DNA from 2 places in the Streptomyces liliifuscus genome. Region 2 is predicted to be linked to the other one. Evidence: riboswitches for the same ligand, from Rfam matches in the RefSeq annotation. Region 2 holds a riboswitch; the other holds the start of a gene.
What was found. A riboswitch is a leader RNA that binds a small molecule or an ion and turns the genes downstream of it on or off. The one in region 2 is predicted to bind ZMP and ZTP.
Positions count from the first base shown of each region.

Region 1: it holds a riboswitch for ZMP and ZTP, as region 2 does, so the genes downstream of both, JEQ17_RS06290 (bifunctional 5,10-methylenetetrahydrofolate dehydrogenase/5,10-methenyltetrahydrofolate cyclohydrolase) here and JEQ17_RS18525 (glycine hydroxymethyltransferase) in region 2, are expected to answer to the same signal.

Region 1 covers NZ_CP066831.1:1,444,323-1,452,503, forward strand. The annotation lists gene JEQ17_RS06275 (nuclear transport factor 2 family protein) at 163-537, shown strand; gene JEQ17_RS06280 (MarR family winged helix-turn-helix transcriptional regulator) at 559-1,092, opposite strand; gene JEQ17_RS06285 (hypothetical protein) at 1,179-2,027, shown strand; ZMP/ZTP riboswitch at 2,122-2,208, shown strand; gene JEQ17_RS06290 (bifunctional 5,10-methylenetetrahydrofolate dehydrogenase/5,10-methenyltetrahydrofolate cyclohydrolase) at 2,229-3,077, shown strand; gene JEQ17_RS06295 (CU044_5270 family protein) at 3,078-4,115, opposite strand; gene JEQ17_RS06300 (RNA polymerase sigma factor) at 4,108-4,671, opposite strand; gene ctaD (aa3-type cytochrome oxidase subunit I) at 4,778-6,460, shown strand; gene JEQ17_RS06310 (hypothetical protein) at 6,466-6,813, shown strand; gene JEQ17_RS06315 (SDR family oxidoreductase) at 6,928-7,689, opposite strand; gene JEQ17_RS06320 (sigma-70 family RNA polymerase sigma factor) at 7,796-8,181, shown strand, end outside.
Region 2 covers NZ_CP066831.1:4,385,296-4,393,476, reverse strand. The annotation lists gene JEQ17_RS18560 (carboxymuconolactone decarboxylase family protein) at 1-558, opposite strand; gene JEQ17_RS50060 (aminotransferase-like domain-containing protein) at 606-2,192, shown strand; gene JEQ17_RS18545 (DMT family protein) at 2,381-3,313, opposite strand; gene JEQ17_RS18540 (hypothetical protein) at 3,462-3,824, shown strand; gene JEQ17_RS18535 (glutathionylspermidine synthase family protein) at 3,910-5,094, shown strand; gene rocD (ornithine--oxo-acid transaminase) at 5,161-6,366, opposite strand; ZMP/ZTP riboswitch at 6,539-6,625, shown strand; gene JEQ17_RS18525 (glycine hydroxymethyltransferase) at 6,657-8,102, shown strand.

The DNA.
Region 1 (8,181 bases), 2.9 Mb from region 2:
CCCACGGACACGGCCGCACCCGGCTCCTCACCCGACAGGCTCATCGGCCCGGCTGCGCTTGCCGTGGCCGCCGTGCCGGAGGAGTCTCGGAGGGAGAGGCCCTCAACGGTCCGCTCCACGGCGGGCCGCGGTCTTCGCCAGTGGTCCACAAGGAGGTCCATCATGGGCACTGCGGCAAGCCCCGGCTTCGACACCGAAGCGCTGCGCCGGGGTATCGAAGGCCAGAACGCGTCGGCGCTCCTGTCGCTGTACGCGGACGACGCGGAAATGCGCGTCGTCGACCGCAACACCCAGCCCAGCCACCCCAAGGTCATGCACGGCCGCGAGCAGATCCGCGAGATGCTCGTCGACGTCTACAGCCGCGACATGACACACAAGTTGGAACAGTGTGTGATCCAGGGCGACCAAGTCGCCTTCACCGAGTCCTGTCAGTACGCGGACGGCACCAGGGTGCTCGCGAACTCGATGATGTCGCTGCGCGACGGCAAGATCGTCGACCAGGTGGTGCTGCAGGCATGGGACGACCCAGAGCAGTAAGGGGTATGCCGGGGGTCCGGATCACGACCCGTCTGACCTGGACCTTTTCGGCTCGGACGCGTCCGGGGCGGCCTCTGCGGCCTCGACCAGCTTCCGGAGCAGGTCGGCGAGTGTCCGCTTCTCTCCTTCTGACAGCACTGAGAGCAGCGCGTTCTCGCCATGTTCTTCGGAGGCCGCGTGCCGCTCGAACGCGTCGTATCCCGCCGGGGTGAGCCGTACGTGGACCCGGCGGCGGTCTGCCGCGTCGTGCGTACGCGTGATCAGGCCGGCGTCCTCCAGCGGGCCGAGCCGTGCCGACAGCGCGCCCCGGGTCAGGCCGAGCAGCTCGGCGAGCCGTGACGGGCTCGTCTCGTAGGGCGGGCCGAGCCTGCGCAGGGTGAGCAGCACCTTGAACTGCCAGTGTCTGAGCCCGTCGGAGGCCAGGGTGTCCCGGCGGGCCTGCGCCGCGTGCCGTGCCAGGATGCCGAGCCGCGCGAAGATCGCCTCCTTGACCGGGTCCATCCAGTCGAGCTCCTTCGACCAGAGCGCGACGTGCCGGTCGACCGAATCGCCCACCGATCCCCTCCTGACGTCCGGACGGCTGCCCGATAGTTTTCTTGTGGATAGTTTTTCTGATTACTACCTTCCTCGCCATGACAAAAATGACGAGCACGCCCCACGCCGTCCTTCCGGTGGACGTCGTCGTCGCGGCGGCGCGTGAACTGGCCCGGGCCGGACGGTGGCCGAGCGCCCTGGACCTCCTCGACGGGGCGGTCACGGCCCAGCCGCACCACCGCGCGGCCATCGCTCTCGCCGGGGCGGAGGTCGCTCTTGAGCACGACTGGTTCGGCGGTACGGACACGGTGGCCGCGCGGATCACCGCCGCGGACAGGGTCTTATCCGAACTCACCGAGCCGGTCGGCCTCTGGGACCTGGACTTCGTACGGCTGCGGCACACGTACTTCCGGCTGCTCCGCGGTGACGGCACGTTCCGGTTCGGGCCGGCGGGCAAGGATCCCGACGAGCTGGCGGAGCTGCGGCGGTGTGCGCTGGAGCTGTGCGAGCGGGCGGCCGACGACGTGCGCCGGGGCTGGGCGCGGATGTACCTCGGGCTGATCGTCGACAACCTCTTCGCCGAGCGGGACGCGGCCCCCGCTCACTACGAACTCGCCCTGAGCGCCGGGGAGTCGGGCGACGACCTGCTCACCCGTGAGGCGCTTCGGCATCTCGGCGACCACGATCACGACGACCTGGACCACGCGCGGGCACGGGAGCGCTGGACCCGGGCGACCGCTCTCGGCGCCCGGGCGGGGAACGTCCCCGGCACGCTCTCCCAGCTGCTGCTCCTGGCGGTGCTGGCCCGCGACCGCGGCGACGAGGCGGGCGCCGCGGCCCTCGCGACCGAGGTGGCACGCTGGGCGGGAGCGATCGGGGCCGTACGCATCGAGGCCCAGGCGACCGGTTTCCTGGCGGGCGTGGACCCGACGGCCGGACCGGAGGAGGATTCCTGACCGTCGGCGGAGCCCCCTCACGGGCGCGGGGAACCGCGCGACCAGCCACCGACCGCCCGCAGACGGGAACCGCACCCCGCCGGAGCGTAGTGTGGTGGCAGGCCGTGACTGGCGCTGAGGTGGAGTACCACCGGGGAGCGGCCCGACGCACACGTCTTCGCCGCGCGCCTGGGCATCATCTACGACGCTCAGGAGTGGCTCATGTCCCAGGCCCGGCTGATGGACGGCACCGGTCTCGCCCGGCGGATCGTCGAGGAGACGGCCAAGCGGGCGGCCGACCTCACCGAACGCACGGGGGTGGCACCCTGTCTGGCCACCGTGCTCGTGGGCGAGGACCCCGCCTCCGTCACGTACGTACGCATGAAGCAGAACCGTTCCCGCAAGGCGGGTATCGAGTCGCGGCACGTGGCTCTGCCCGCCGGGACCACGACGAACGAGCTGATCGGCACGCTCACCGCGCTGTCCGCCGACCCCACTGTGCACGGCATCCTGTTGCAGCACCCGATGGGTCACCACATCGACGAGCGCGCGGCGTTCGAGGCGATCGCCCCGGAGAAGGACGTCGACGGGGTCACTCTGGCGTCGTTCTCCGCGATGAGCTTCGGGCTGCCGGGCTTCGCGTCGTGCACGCCCGGCGGAATCATGCGGCTCCTGGACGAGTACGACGTCGATCCGGCCGGCAAGCGGGCCGTCGTGGTCGGCCGCAGCGCAATCCTCGGCAAGCCGGTGGGGATGCTGCTGCTCGGCCGCAACGCCACGGTGACGTACTGCCACTCGCGTACGACCGACCTGTCGGCGGTCGTTCGGGAGGCGGACATCGTGGTGGCCGCGGTGGGGCGGCCCCGGCTGATCCGCGGCGAGGACATCAAGCCGGGCGCGGTCGTCGTCGACGCCGGTTACAACCCCGGCAACATCGGCGACGTCGACTTCGACGGCGCACGGGAGCGGGCCTCGCTGATCACTCCCGTGCCGGGCGGCGTCGGTCCGATGACGATCGCCACGCTGCTGGCCCAGACCGTCGAGGCGGCCACGCGGCAGACCGGCGTCTGATCAGCGCATCCACGCGCTGTAGTCCACGACGTCACCCGCCCCGAGTCCGTACTCGGGCTCGGCGACCGAGGCGGTGCTCTCCAGGCCGAGGACGGCACCGGTGGCCGGATCCATGATCAGCATCCGGTGGTAGCCGGTGCCGTCGTACACGTACGCCTGACCGTGCCGGCCGAGGCGATCGGTCACCTGGCCGACGGGCCGCAGTCCGTCGGCGTCCGCGAGGAGCCGGGCGAGGGCCGCGACCTCACGGGTGCCGAGGGTCCAGGTGTCGAGCAACAGCCGTGTGGCGTCGAGCAGTTCGCGTGTGGTCAGGGGGGTGTCGATGTGCTGCGCCTCCTGCAGATAGGCGCGCAGCCGCTCGGCGTCGTGCGGGGGCGGCGACTCGGGCGGGGCGTCGCTCCAACTCGGCGGGAAGGTCTGCGCGCTGATGACGTGACCGTCGTCGACGAGGCGCGAGTCGCCGTCCTCGTCGGAGAGGACCGGCCGGCCCGGGTGCCGCGGGTCGGTCGCGACGACGAGTTCCGTGTGGCTGTCGTCCGCGTTCCAGCGCACGACGCGCTCCACGGGGAGCGTGATCGGAGGCTTGTCCTCCGACATGCCCATGCTCCACGACTGCACATGCGTGCCCTTGCGCAGCCCGGACGAACCGTCCGCCGCGGCCGCGTCGGCCCGCTCGGCCAGCCGGTCCAGCGGTACGGGGGTGGAGTCGGCCCGGACGACCAGCGGGCGCGGCGCGGCCACCGCGGGGGTGGTGCTCGGGCCCGCGAGGAGGAGCGCGAGGGAGGTCACGGCGACGGCCGCGGTCGTCGCGAGGGCCCACACCAGACGCGTACGGCGGGGGCGGGGGCCGCGCAGCAGTCGGCCGAGGCTGCCACGGCCGGGCAGGAAACGGCCCCGCTTCGAACGCTCGTCGGCCGCCGGGCCCACGAGCTGGTTGAGGCGGCGCTCGGCCTCGTGGCCAAGGGATCCGTCGCCGAAGCGGGCGTCGTCGGACGGCACCGGGTTGGCGCGACGCAGCAGTTCGAGTTCGTCAGCCATGGCGCTGCTCCTTCGGGATGTCGCGGCGAGGCGTGGTGGGACCGGCGGCCACGGTGGTCCGCATGCTGTCGATCTCGGCTCTGAGCCGGCGGCGGGCGCGGTGCAGCCGCATCGCCGCCGCCCTGCTGCCACAGCCGAGGGCCACGGCGACCTCGTCGATGCCGAGTTCCTCCCAGGTGGTGAGCCGCAGAACCTCCTGATCGGCGGGGGCAAGCCGGGCCAGCGCGTCGTGCACCCAGGCGCCGGGCTGTTCCGAGTCGGGGCTGTCCACGATCTGTCGGCCGTGCGCGGTCTCGTCGTGTCCGAGCTTGTCGACGAGTCGCCGGCGGCGTCCGTAGCCGCGTACCGCGTTGGACAGGCAGTTGCGTGCCACGCCGTACAGCCAGGGAAGAGGGGAGGCGGGCAGGTCGGACCGGCGCCGCCAGGCGACGGTGAAGACCTCCGCCACCACTTCCTCGACTTCGCTCGTCCGGCCGTCCAGTCGCCGCGCAACGTACCGGCTGACCGCCCAGTAGTGCTCGCGATAGGCAGCGGCGAAGGTCTCGTCGTTGCTCATGTTCCGTAGGTGTCCGGCAGTCCCTCGATCGTCACACCCGCATGCGGTGATCCTTGTCGCTCGGCTCCAGTGTGACGCCGGGACGGGCCGCGGACACAGGCGGGGTATGGAGAGCAACACTGTCACCGCGGCGCTCGCGCCCCCGCGTGCGGGCCGCCGCCCGGGCCTCGCCGCCGTCCGCTGGCTGACCACCACGGACCACAAGACGATCGGTACGTTGTACCTGGTCACGTCGTTCGCGTTCTTCTGCATCGGCGGCGTGATGGCGCTGTTCATGCGCGCCGAACTGGCCCGTCCCGGCACGCAGATCATGTCGAACGAGCAGTTCAACCAGGCGTTCACGATGCACGGCACGATCATGCTGCTGATGTTCGCGACACCGCTGTTCGCCGGCTTCACCAACTGGATCATGCCGCTGCAGATCGGCGCGCCCGACGTGGCGTTCCCGCGGCTGAACATGTTCGCCTACTGGCTGTACCTGTTCGGCTCGCTGATCGCGGTCGGCGGTTTCCTCACCCCGCAGGGCGCGGCCGACTTCGGCTGGTTCGCCTACAGCCCGCTCTCGGACGCGGTCCGCTCGCCGGGCATCGGCGCCGACATGTGGATCATGGGCCTGGCGTTCTCCGGCTTCGGCACCATCCTGGGCGCGGTCAACTTCATCACCACCATCATCTGCATGCGCGCCCCGGGCATGACCATGTTCCGCATGCCGATCTTCGTGTGGAACGTGCTGCTCACCGCGGTCCTCGTGCTGCTCGCCTTCCCCGTCCTCGCGGCCGCGCTGTTCGCGCTGGAGGCGGATCGGAAATTCGGCGCACACATCTTCGATGCCGCCAACGGCGGAGCCCTGTTGTGGCAGCACCTGTTCTGGTTCTTCGGGCATCCAGAGGTGTACATCATCGCGCTGCCGTTCTTCGGCATCATCAGCGAGGTCATCCCGGTCTTCTCCCGCAAGCCGATGTTCGGCTACATGGGCCTGATCGGCGCGACCATCGCGATCGCGGGTCTGTCGGTGACGGTGTGGGCGCACCACATGTACGTCACCGGCGGCGTACTCCTGCCGTTCTTCTCCTTCATGACGTTCCTCATCGCCGTGCCGACGGGTGTGAAGTTCTTCAACTGGATCGGCACCATGTGGAAGGGGTCGTTGAGTTTCGAGACCCCGATGCTGTGGGCGACGGGCTTCCTGATCACCTTCACCTTCGGTGGTCTGACCGGTGTCATCCTGGCCTCGCCGCCGATGGACTTCCACGTCTCGGACTCCTACTTCGTGGTGGCGCACTTCCACTACGTGGTGTTCGGCACGGTGGTGTTCGCGATGTTCTCCGGCTTCCACTTCTGGTGGCCGAAGTTCACCGGCAAGATGCTCGACGAACGCCTCGGCAAGATCACCTTCTGGACGCTGTTCATCGGCTTCCACGGCACCTTCCTCGTCCAGCACTGGCTGGGCACGAACGGAATGCAGCGCCGGATTCCCGACTATCTGGCCGTGGAAGGACTGACGGTCCTCAATACGGTGTCCAGCATCTTCTCCTTCGTGCTCGGTCTGTCCCTGCTGCCGTTCTTCTACAACGTGTGGAAGACGGCGAAATACGGCGAGAAGGTCGAGGCCGACGATCCGTGGGGTTACGGCCGTTCGCTGGAGTGGGCGACCTCCTGCCCGCCGCCGCGGCACAACTTCGTCGTCCTGCCGCGGATCCGTTCCGAGTCCCCGGCGTTCGACCTGCACCATCCCGAAATCCGTGCCGTGGCAGGGCAGTTGCCTGCGCCGGAGAGGGTTCTGCGGTGACGGCGATGGACGAACGGCCTGTCGATGCGGGTGCGTTGATCAACGAGTTGGAGGGTCATCTTCTGATCGAGGCCACCCGGGGTGAGGGGCGGGCCGAAGCGGGCCGGTTCACCCGGCAGTTCGGGTGGCTCACCGACAGTCAGCGGGTCGAGATCGAGGAGAGGTTCGCGGAGGCGTACGTGGCGCTTGCGGGGGTTTCGTGGCGGCGGACGGTTCAGCGGGGCGCTGAGTTGCGGGGTGAGTATGAGGGGGCGTATCGGGTGTTGCGTCGGCGGCTGGTTGCGGGGTGGTTGGTCGGGATGGGGCTCCTCAGCGCGGTCGGCGTTGTGGTCCTCTCTCTCGTCCGGCCATGACGTGGTGAGTGTTCCGCTCGGCGAGAGGGTCGTTCGACAACTGCGGGCCGACTGTGGCTGGTCGAGCGGTTCCCCGCGCCCCTTGAGGGCGGGCCGCGTCGTAGCGCGCGGGGCTCACCTGAACTGGTCCGCCAGGAAGTCCTCCCAAGTCCGCTTGCCCACGGTGGTGTTCGTGAAGGAGAGGTTGTCGCCCGCCCGGTACGCGCGGCCCGCCTTTCCCGGCATGTGGACGGGGAGCAGGAGGCGGCGCTTGCCTTGGGTCTTCAGGTAGGTGGTGAGGAGGTCGGTCAGGGTGTGGACCGTCGGGCCGGTCAGGTCGGGGACCAGGCCGGCCGGCTTGGCGAGGGTGAGTTCCACCAGTCGGGCGGCCACGTCGCGGGAGTCGACCGGCTGGAAGCGGAGTCCGCCCGGGACCGGGATCACGGGCAGCTTCGCCATCCCCTGCGCCATCTTCAGGACCAGGTCGTGGAACTGGGCGGCCCGCAGTGTCGTCCACGGGAGGCCGGAGTCGGCAACGGCGCGCTCGGCGCCCAGCTTGGCCCGGAAGTAGCCGAGCGGGATCGCGTCCGCGCCGGTGACAGAGATGTACACCAGGTGCCGTACCCCGGCGCGTGATGCGGCCCGCACGAGGTTGCGGGTCGCCTCGTCGTCGCCCTTGGGACCGCCCGCCAGGTGGAGGACGGTCTCGACTCCGGCCAGCGCGGCCTCGATGCCCTCGCCCTTGAGGAGGTCGGCGGTCACGTACTCGACGCCTTCCTCGGATGCGCGGCCGTGCCTGCTGAGGACCCGCACGTCGTGGCCGGCCTCACGCAGGAGGGGGACGACGTGGCTGCCCAGGGTGCCCGTACCGCCGGTGACCAGGATGGGAGTGGTCATGGTTCCTCCGTAAATCGCTCGGCCCGGGAGTCCGGCTCCCGGTACCTTCGGCTGGGTTTTTGTGGATCTACTGCCATGACCCCGGCCGACGAAGGAATGTGACACGTTGAACGAGCTCGACTGGCTGACCGAGGGTTTCGAGGAGCACCGGCCCCGTCTGCACGCGATGGCGTACCGGATGCTCGGTTCCGCGAGTGAGGCCGACGACGCTCTTCAGGACGCCTGGCTGCGGGTCGGTCGCGCCGACACCGACGACGTGGAGAACCTCGGCGGGTGGCTGACGACGGTGGTGGCGCGGGTGTGCCTCAACCTGCTGCGTTCGCGGGAACACCGGCGTGAGGAGTCGCTCGAAGCGCAGGAACCCGTCCCGGCCCTCGGTCGGGACGACGGACGCGATCCCGAGGAGGAGGCGCTGCTGGCCGACTCGGTCGGGGTGGCCCTGCTGGTCGTGCTGGACACGTTGTCCCCGGCCGAGCGGCTCTCCTTCGTCCT
Region 2 (8,181 bases):
CTACTTGTACTGCCCGGCCGTGTAGTGGCCGGCCACGAGACGGCAGGTCACGCCGAAGCGGTTCCAGGCGTTGATCACCGTGATGGCGGCGATCAGCTGGGCCAGCTCGGCCTCGTCGAACTGGCGGGCGGCGGCCTCGTACACCTCGTCCGGCACGAAGCCGTCCGTCAGGACCGTCACGGCCTCGGTGAGCGCGAGGGCGGCGAGCTCCTTCTCCGTGTAGAAGTGCCGTGACTCCTCCCACGCGCTGAGCTGGACGATCCGCTCGACGCTCTCGCCCGCCGCGAACGCGTCCTTCGTGTGCATGTCGAGGCAGAACGCGCAGTGGTTGAGCTGCGACGTGCGGATCTTCACCAGCTCAAGGAGCACCGGGTCGACGCCCTTCCGGGCGGCCGCGTCCAGCCTGACCATGGCCTTGTAGACCTCGGGGGCGAACTCGGTCCACTGGAGCCGGGGGGCGTGCTCGCGGGCGAGCGGGGTGTCCTGCGGGATGCCGGCGACGGTCTTGGCCGCGGTGTCGGTCGGGGTGCTGCCCGTGGGGGCGGTGTTCGTCGTCATGATCATGAGCCTATGTTCGGAGTAGCCCAGGAGTATGGTCCATTTCCATGGTGAAATCCTGGGCCACTTTTGGCGTGGATCTGCATGTCGACGTGACGCGCACTGGCTCCGGCCTGCGCAAAGGCCTGACGGACGCGCTGCGGGCGGCCGTGCGCGGCGGACGGCTCGCGCCCGGGACCCGGCTGCCGTCGTCGCGCTCCCTCGCCGCCGATCTGGGCATCGCGCGCAACACCGTCGCCGACGCCTACGCCGACCTCGTGGCCGAGGGCTGGCTCACCGCCCGCCAGGGCTCGGGCACGCGGGTGGCGGAACGCGCGGTGGTGGCACCGGCCACCGCCCCGCCCCGGCCGCGTACGCCCGGCGGCCCGGCGTACGACCTCGTCCCCGGCACCCCCGACCTCGCGTCCTTCCCGCGCGCCGAGTGGCTCAAGGCTTCCCGCCGGGCCCTCGCGGCGGCCCCGTACGACGCTCTCGGATACGGGGACCCGCGCGGCCGGGTCGAACTGCGCACCGCGCTCGCGGGCTACCTCGCGCGGGCCCGCGGCGTACGCGCCGACCCCGAACGCATCCTCATCTGCTCCGGATTCGCACACGGCCTGATGCTGCTCGGCGCGGTACTGCGACAGCGGGGCGCGAGTGCGCTGGCGATGGAGTCGTACGGGCTCGACGTGCACTGGAATCTGGTGGAACGGGCGGGACTGCGATCGGTGACCCTGCCGTTCGACGAACTGGGCACACGCACGGAGGAGTTGACCGGGGGAGGGCTTGGTTGGAGCGGGGAGAGAAGTGGGGGTGGGCGCGGGAGCCGGAGCCGGAGCCGGAGTGGGAGCCGGAGTGGGAGTGGGAGTGGGAGTGGCGGCGGGCCGGGGAGTCGGGGCGGGCAGGGATCCCGGGGCGGGAGCGGGAGCGGGAGCGGGAGTGGGAGTGGGGGCAAAGGTGGGCACGGTGGTGTGCGGGCGGTGCTGCTGACCCCCGCCCACCAGTTCCCCATGGGTGTGCCCTTGCATCCCGACCGCCGGGCCGCCGTGGTCGACTGGGCGCGGCGGACGGACGGGCTGATCCTGGAGGACGACTACGACGGGGAGTTCCGCTACGACCGGCAGCCCGTGGGCGCGCTCCAGGGCCTCGACCCGGACCACGTGGTGTACCTCGGCACCGCCAGCAAGTCCCTGGCCCCCGGCCTGCGCCTCGGCTGGCTGGTCCTGCCACCGGACCTGGCGGCCGAGGTCACGGCGGCGAAGGGCGGCGCGGACTGGTCGTGCGGTGTCCTGGACCAGCTGACCCTGGCGGAGTTCATCACATCGGGCGCGTACGACCGCCATGTGCGCGCCTCGCGTCTGCGTTACCGCCGTCGCCGCGACCACCTCGTCTCCGCGCTGGCCGCCCACACCCCGTCGGTCACGGCCACCGGCATCGCGGCCGGCCTCCACGCGGTACTCCAACTCCCGCCAGGCACCGAGCAGTCGGTCGTCCGCGCGGCGGTCTGGCAGGGCCTGGCAGTCCACGGCCTGACCCGCTACCGCCACCCGTCCGCCACGGCCCCACCCCTGGACGCCCTGGTCGTCGGGTACGGCACGCCTACGGACAGCGCATGGCCAGGAGCACTGGAGGCACTGGTCAGGGCGCTGCCCTAGAGCGGCCGGGCGATGCGCCTGCGAGGCACGGCCCTGCGAGGCACGGGCGCACCGCCCGGCCGCGCGCGGAACGGCTCCGCGAGGCACGGTCCGAGACACGGGCGCACCGCCCGGCCACGCGGAACGGCCCCGCGGAACGGCCCCGCGAGGCACGGAAACCGCGCGGAACGGAACCGACCCGTGGAGCCCTACGGCGCGACCGGCTCCGACTCGTCCGCCTCCACCGGCGCCTCCCCGAAGCGGGCCAGCGCCAGCGCCCCGGCCACCGCGACGGCGAAGCCGAGGACGGCCAGCCAGGCCAGCCCCTCCCTCGTACGGTCGCCCAGCCACACCACGCCCACCACCGCGGGCCCGATGGTCTCGCCGATGACCATCCCCGCCGTGGCCGCCGTCACCGAGCCCCGCTGGAGCGCTGAGGTGAGAAGCAGGAACGCCGCGCCTCCGCCCAGCAGCAGGGCGTACGTCGCCGGGTTGGTGAGGAGCGCCGAGGGAGTGAGGCCGTCGATGAGCCGGACCGACACCTCGACCACCCCGAACCCGAACCCGGCACCCAGCCCGAGCGCGAGCGCCCGCCCCCGATCGGGCAGCCGCCCGGCCAGCGCGCCGAGGAGCAGCACGACCACGGCGGTGCCGAGCATCGCGTACTTGAGCGCGGTGGACCCGGCCTCGTCCCCCTCCTCTCCCGACGCGAGCCCGAGCATCGCGAGCCCCGCGCACACCACCGCGACCGCGCCCCATTCGACCCCGCTCAGCCGCACATGGAGCAGCCAGGCCGCGACCACCGCCGTCACCGCGAGGCTCGCGGCGAGCGCCGCCCCCACCGTGTAGATCGGGAGCGACCGCAGGGCCGCGATCTGCAGGACGAACCCGACCCCGTCGAGCGCGAGCCCGGCGATGTACCGCCACTCGCGCAGCGCCCGCAGCAACAGGGCGGCGTCCACACCGGAAGCCCGCCCTGAAGCCCGGGCCGAAGTCCCGCCGGAAGCCCCGCCGGACGATCCGTCGGGGGAGTCCCCCGAAGAGCCGGAACTCTCCGGTCCCCGCGCGGCCGCCCGCGCCGCGATCGCCTGCAACACCGTCGCCGTGCCGAAGCACACCGCCGCACCAAGGGCGCACACCATTCCAAAGAGCACAAAGCGACTGTAGGGGAGCGAGAGTTGGGGAGAGCCGTTTGTACAACCCACTCACCTGATCTTTAACCTGTCCGGGGCCGGACGAGCGAACCGGCCATGGACGAGCCCGCCGGACGGGCCCAACGGGGGAGAGAACATGGCGGACCAGCGCAGAAAACTGCGTTCGAGCACGGTCGTACTCGGCGGAATGGGCGTCCTCGCCGCAGCCCTCACCTCGTGCGGTTCCGACCCCGACCGCCGCTGCGTGGACCGCGACAGCTACGAGTACGTAAACGGCTACAAGATCGTCGCCGACAAGAACTGCAAGTCGGGCTCCACCTCCTCCTCGTCGGGCAAGAACCGCAAGAGCGGCGGCAGTCGGACCGACACGGTCGACGCCGCCTGGTACTACGACTCCGACGTCAGCGCCGGCCATGCCGACTACGGCACCTTCAGCCGAAGCGAGGCCGTGGACCGCGACGGCTTCGGCTGCTCAGGCTCGGGCAGCGGCGGCGGCTGACCACGGGCAACCCAGGAACCCAGGAGCCCAGGAACTCCAAGCACTCCGAGAACCCCGAGCAACTCCGAGGAACCGGACCGTCGTCATGGAACGCCGCACCACGACCCCTCGCCCCGGCTGGCAGCAGACCGTCGAGGAACAGGGCCTCATCTACCCCCTCACCCGTCACCCGGACGACTCCCTGCGCCCGTACTGGGACGAGTCCGCGTACTACGTCTTCTCCCTCCCCGAGGTCGAGGCCCTGGAGGAGGTCGTCGAGGAACTCCACACGATGTGCCTGGCGGCGGCCGAGCACATCGTCACCGAGAACCGCCTCACCGACCTCGGCATCACCGACCCGCGAGTGGCGGAGGCGGTCACCGAGGCCTGGCACCGCCGCACCGAACTCCCCTCCCTGTACGGCCGTTTCGACCTCCGCCACGACGGCACGGGCCCGGCCAAGCTCCTTGAGTACAACGCCGACACCCCGACCTCACTCGTCGAGGCCGCCAGCCCCCAGTGGTTCTGGATGGAGGAACGCTTCCCCGGCGCCGACCAGTGGAACTCCCTCCACGAACGCCTCATCGACGCCTGGAAGAAACAGTCCGGCCTCCTTCCGCCCGGCAGCCCCCTCTACTTCGCGCACTCCGCCGCCGACGAACTCGGCGAGGACCTGATGACCGTCGCCTATCTGAAGGAGACGGCGGAACAGGCCGGCCTCGACACCGCCTGGATCGCCATGGAGGAGATCGGCTGGGACCGCCTCTCCGGCCGCTTCGTCGACAAGCAACTCCGCTTCATCCGCAGCTGCTTCAAGCTCTACCCGTGGGAATGGCTCACCACCGACCGCTTCGCCCCGCACGTCCTCGCCACCCTCGACAACGGCGGCGGCACGGGGACCACGATGTGGATCGAGCCGGCCTGGAAGATGCTGCTCAGCAACAAGGCCCTCCTCGCCATCCTCTGGGAGCTGTACCCGGACCACCCAAACCTCCTCCCCGCCTTCCTCGACGGCCCACGCGAACTGGCCACCACCCGCGGATACGTGGCCAAGCCCCTGCTCGGCCGCGAGGGCGCCGGAGTCACGGTCCACGAACCGGGCTCCGCTCCCGTACTCCGCGAAGAACCCTGCTGCTACCAGGAGTTGGCACCCCTCCCCTCCTTCGACGGCAACCGGGTCGTCCTCGGAGCCTGGGTCGTCGAGAACGAGTCGGCAGGCCTCGGCATCCGCGAATCCTCGGGCCTGATCACGGACGAGTACGCCCGCTTCCTGCCGCACGTGATCCTGTGACCCACCTCCACGACACCTCGCCGGACGCCCTCGGTCCGGCGAGGCCGAAGATGCCAAAGACGCCGGTCACACACCCAGCACGCCCCGCAGTTGCGCGAGCCCCCAGTCCAGGTCCTCCTTACTGATCACCAGCGGCGGCGCGATGCGGACCGTGGACCCATGGGTGTCCTTGACCAGCACACCCCGGTCCATCAGCTTCTCGGAGATCTCCCGGCCCGTTCCGTACACCGGGTCGATGTCGATACCCGCCCACAGCCCGCGCCCCCGCACCTGAGTGATCCGGCCCGAACCGGCCAACTGCCCCAGCTCCCGGTGCAGATGCTCGCCCAGCTCGGTGGCCCGCCGCTGGTACTCGCCCGACCGCAGCATCGCGATCACCTCCAGCGCCACCGCACAGGCCAGCGGATTCCCGCCGAACGTCGACCCGTGCTCACCCGGCCGGAACACCCCGAGCACCTCGCTCGACGACACCACCGCCGACACCGGCACGACCCCGCCCCCGAGCGCCTTGCCCAGCACATACATGTCCGGCACGACCCCCTCGTGCTCACACGCGAAGGTCCGCCCCGTCCGCCCGAGGCCCGACTGGATCTCGTCCGCCACGAACAGCACGTTCCGCTCGCGCGTCAGCTCCCGTACGCCCGCGAGATAACCGGCCGGCGGCACCAGCACCCCCGCCTCGCCCTGAATGGGCTCCAGCAGCACGGCCACCGTGTTCTCCGTGACCGCCGCGCGCATCGCCGTGAGATCCCCGTACGGCACGATCTCGAAGCCCGGCGTGTACGGACCGAAGTCCGCCCGCGCCTCGGCATCCGTGGAGAAGCTGATGATCGTCGTCGTACGCCCGTGGAAGTTGTTGCCCGCCACGACGACCTTCGCCCTCCCCTCGGGCACGCCCTTGACCCGGTACCCCCACTTTCGGGCGGTCTTCACGGCCGACTCGACCGCCTCCGCGCCCGTGTTCATCGGCAGCACCATCTCCATGCCGCACAACTCGGCCAGCCGCGCGCAGAACTCGGCGAACCGGTCGTGGTGGAACGCCCGCGACGTCAACGTCACCCGCTCCAACTGCGCCTTCGCCGCCTCGATCAGCCGCCTGTTGCCGTGACCGAAATTCAGCGCCGAATACCCGGCCAGCAGATCCAGATAGCGGCGCCCCTCGACATCCGTCATCCAGGCCCCGTCCGCTGTCGCCACGACGACGGGCAGCGGGTGGTAGGTGGGCGCGCTGTGGGCTTCGGCCGAGGCGATCAGTTCTTCTGTGGTGCTCACGGGGTCTCCGTTTCCGGCCGCACGAGGGCTCGTGACCTGCTTCTTTTCCCGCTTCTGTGCCAGAGCTCCGGCCCGGCTCCCTTCCGGCCGTCCGACTGCATGTGGCCCCTTCCTATCGTCGCTCGCATGGTGGACGGCGGACCCCGACGGTCCGGCGCGCCCGGTACGCTGATCCACGGGCCGTGACTGGCGCGCTGGGATGGGAACGACCATCGGGGAGCGGCCCAAGAACTGTGTGCCGTGCGCCTGGGCCGAACCGTGAACGCCGAACGCCACGTCCGGAGGCCGTCATGCCAGAGCCCCTCTCCAACGAATCCACCGCCTTTCGCAGCGCCCTCGAAGTGATCCGCGCCGTCGAGCCCCGCGTCGCCGACGCCATCGGGCAGGAAGTCGCCGACCAGCGCGAGATGCTCAAGCTGATCGCCTCCGAGAACTACGCCTCCCCGGCCACCCTCCTTGCGATGGGCAACTGGTTCAGCGACAAGTACGCCGAAGGCACCGTCGGCCGCCGCTTCTACGCCGGCTGTCGCAACGTGGACACCGTCGAGGCCCTCGCCGCCGAGCACGCCCGCGAGCTCTTCGGCGCCGAGCACGCCTACGCCCAGCCGCACTCCGGCATCGACGCCAACCTCGTCGCCTTCTGGGCCGTCCTCGCCGCCCGCGTCGAGGCCCCCGCCCTCCAGAAGGCCGGCGTCCGCAACGTCAACGACCTCTCCGACGCCGACTGGGCCGAACTGCGCCAGGCCTTCGGCAACCAGCGCATGCTCGGCATGTCCCTGGACGCCGGCGGCCACCTCACCCACGGCTTCCGCCCGAACATCTCCGGCAAGATGTTCGACCAGCGCTCCTACGGCACCGACCCCGCCACCGGCCTCATCGACTACGAGGCCCTGCGCACCTCCGCCCGTGAGTTCAAGCCCCTGATCATCGTCGCCGGCTACTCCGCCTACCCCCGTCTCGTGAACTTCCGGATCATGCGGGAGATCGCCGACGAGGTAGGCGCCACGCTCATGGTCGACATGGCGCACTTCGCCGGTCTCGTCGCCGGCAAGGTCCTCACCGGTGACTTCGACCCGGTCCCGCACGCCCAGATCGTCACCACGACCACCCACAAGTCGCTGCGCGGCCCACGCGGCGGCATGGTCCTGTGCGACTCCTCCCTCGCCGACCAGGTCGACCGCGGCTGCCCGATGGTCCTCGGCGGCCCCCTCCCGCACGTCATGGCCGCCAAGGCCGTCGCGCTCGCCGAGGCCCGCCGCCCCGAGTTCCGCGACTACGCCCAGGCCGTCGTCGACAACGCCCGCTCTCTCGCCGAGGGCCTGATGCGACGCGGCGCCACGCTGGTCACCGGCGGCACCGACAACCACCTCAACCTCATCGACGTCGCCTCCTCCTACGGCCTCACCGGCCGCCAGGCCGAGTCCGCCCTGCTCGACTCGGGCATCGTCACCAACCGCAACGCCATCCCCGCCGACCCCAACGGCGCCTGGTACACCTCCGGCATTCGCATCGGCACCCCTGCGCTCACCACCCGCGGCCTCGGCGCCACCGAGATGGACGAGATCGCCGGCCTCATCGACCGCGTCCTCGCCACCACGGAGCCCGGCACCACCGCCAAGGGCGCCCCTTCCAAGGCCCAGCACATCCTGGACCCGAAGATCGCCGACGAGATCTCCCACCGGGCGACCGACCTCCTGACCGGCTTCCCGCTCTACCCGGAGATCGACCTCGGCTGAGCCCTGGACCGAGACCGCGGGCGAGGACACGGGCGCCGAGACCGAGATCGGGACCGAGAACCGACACTCGGTCCCGGCC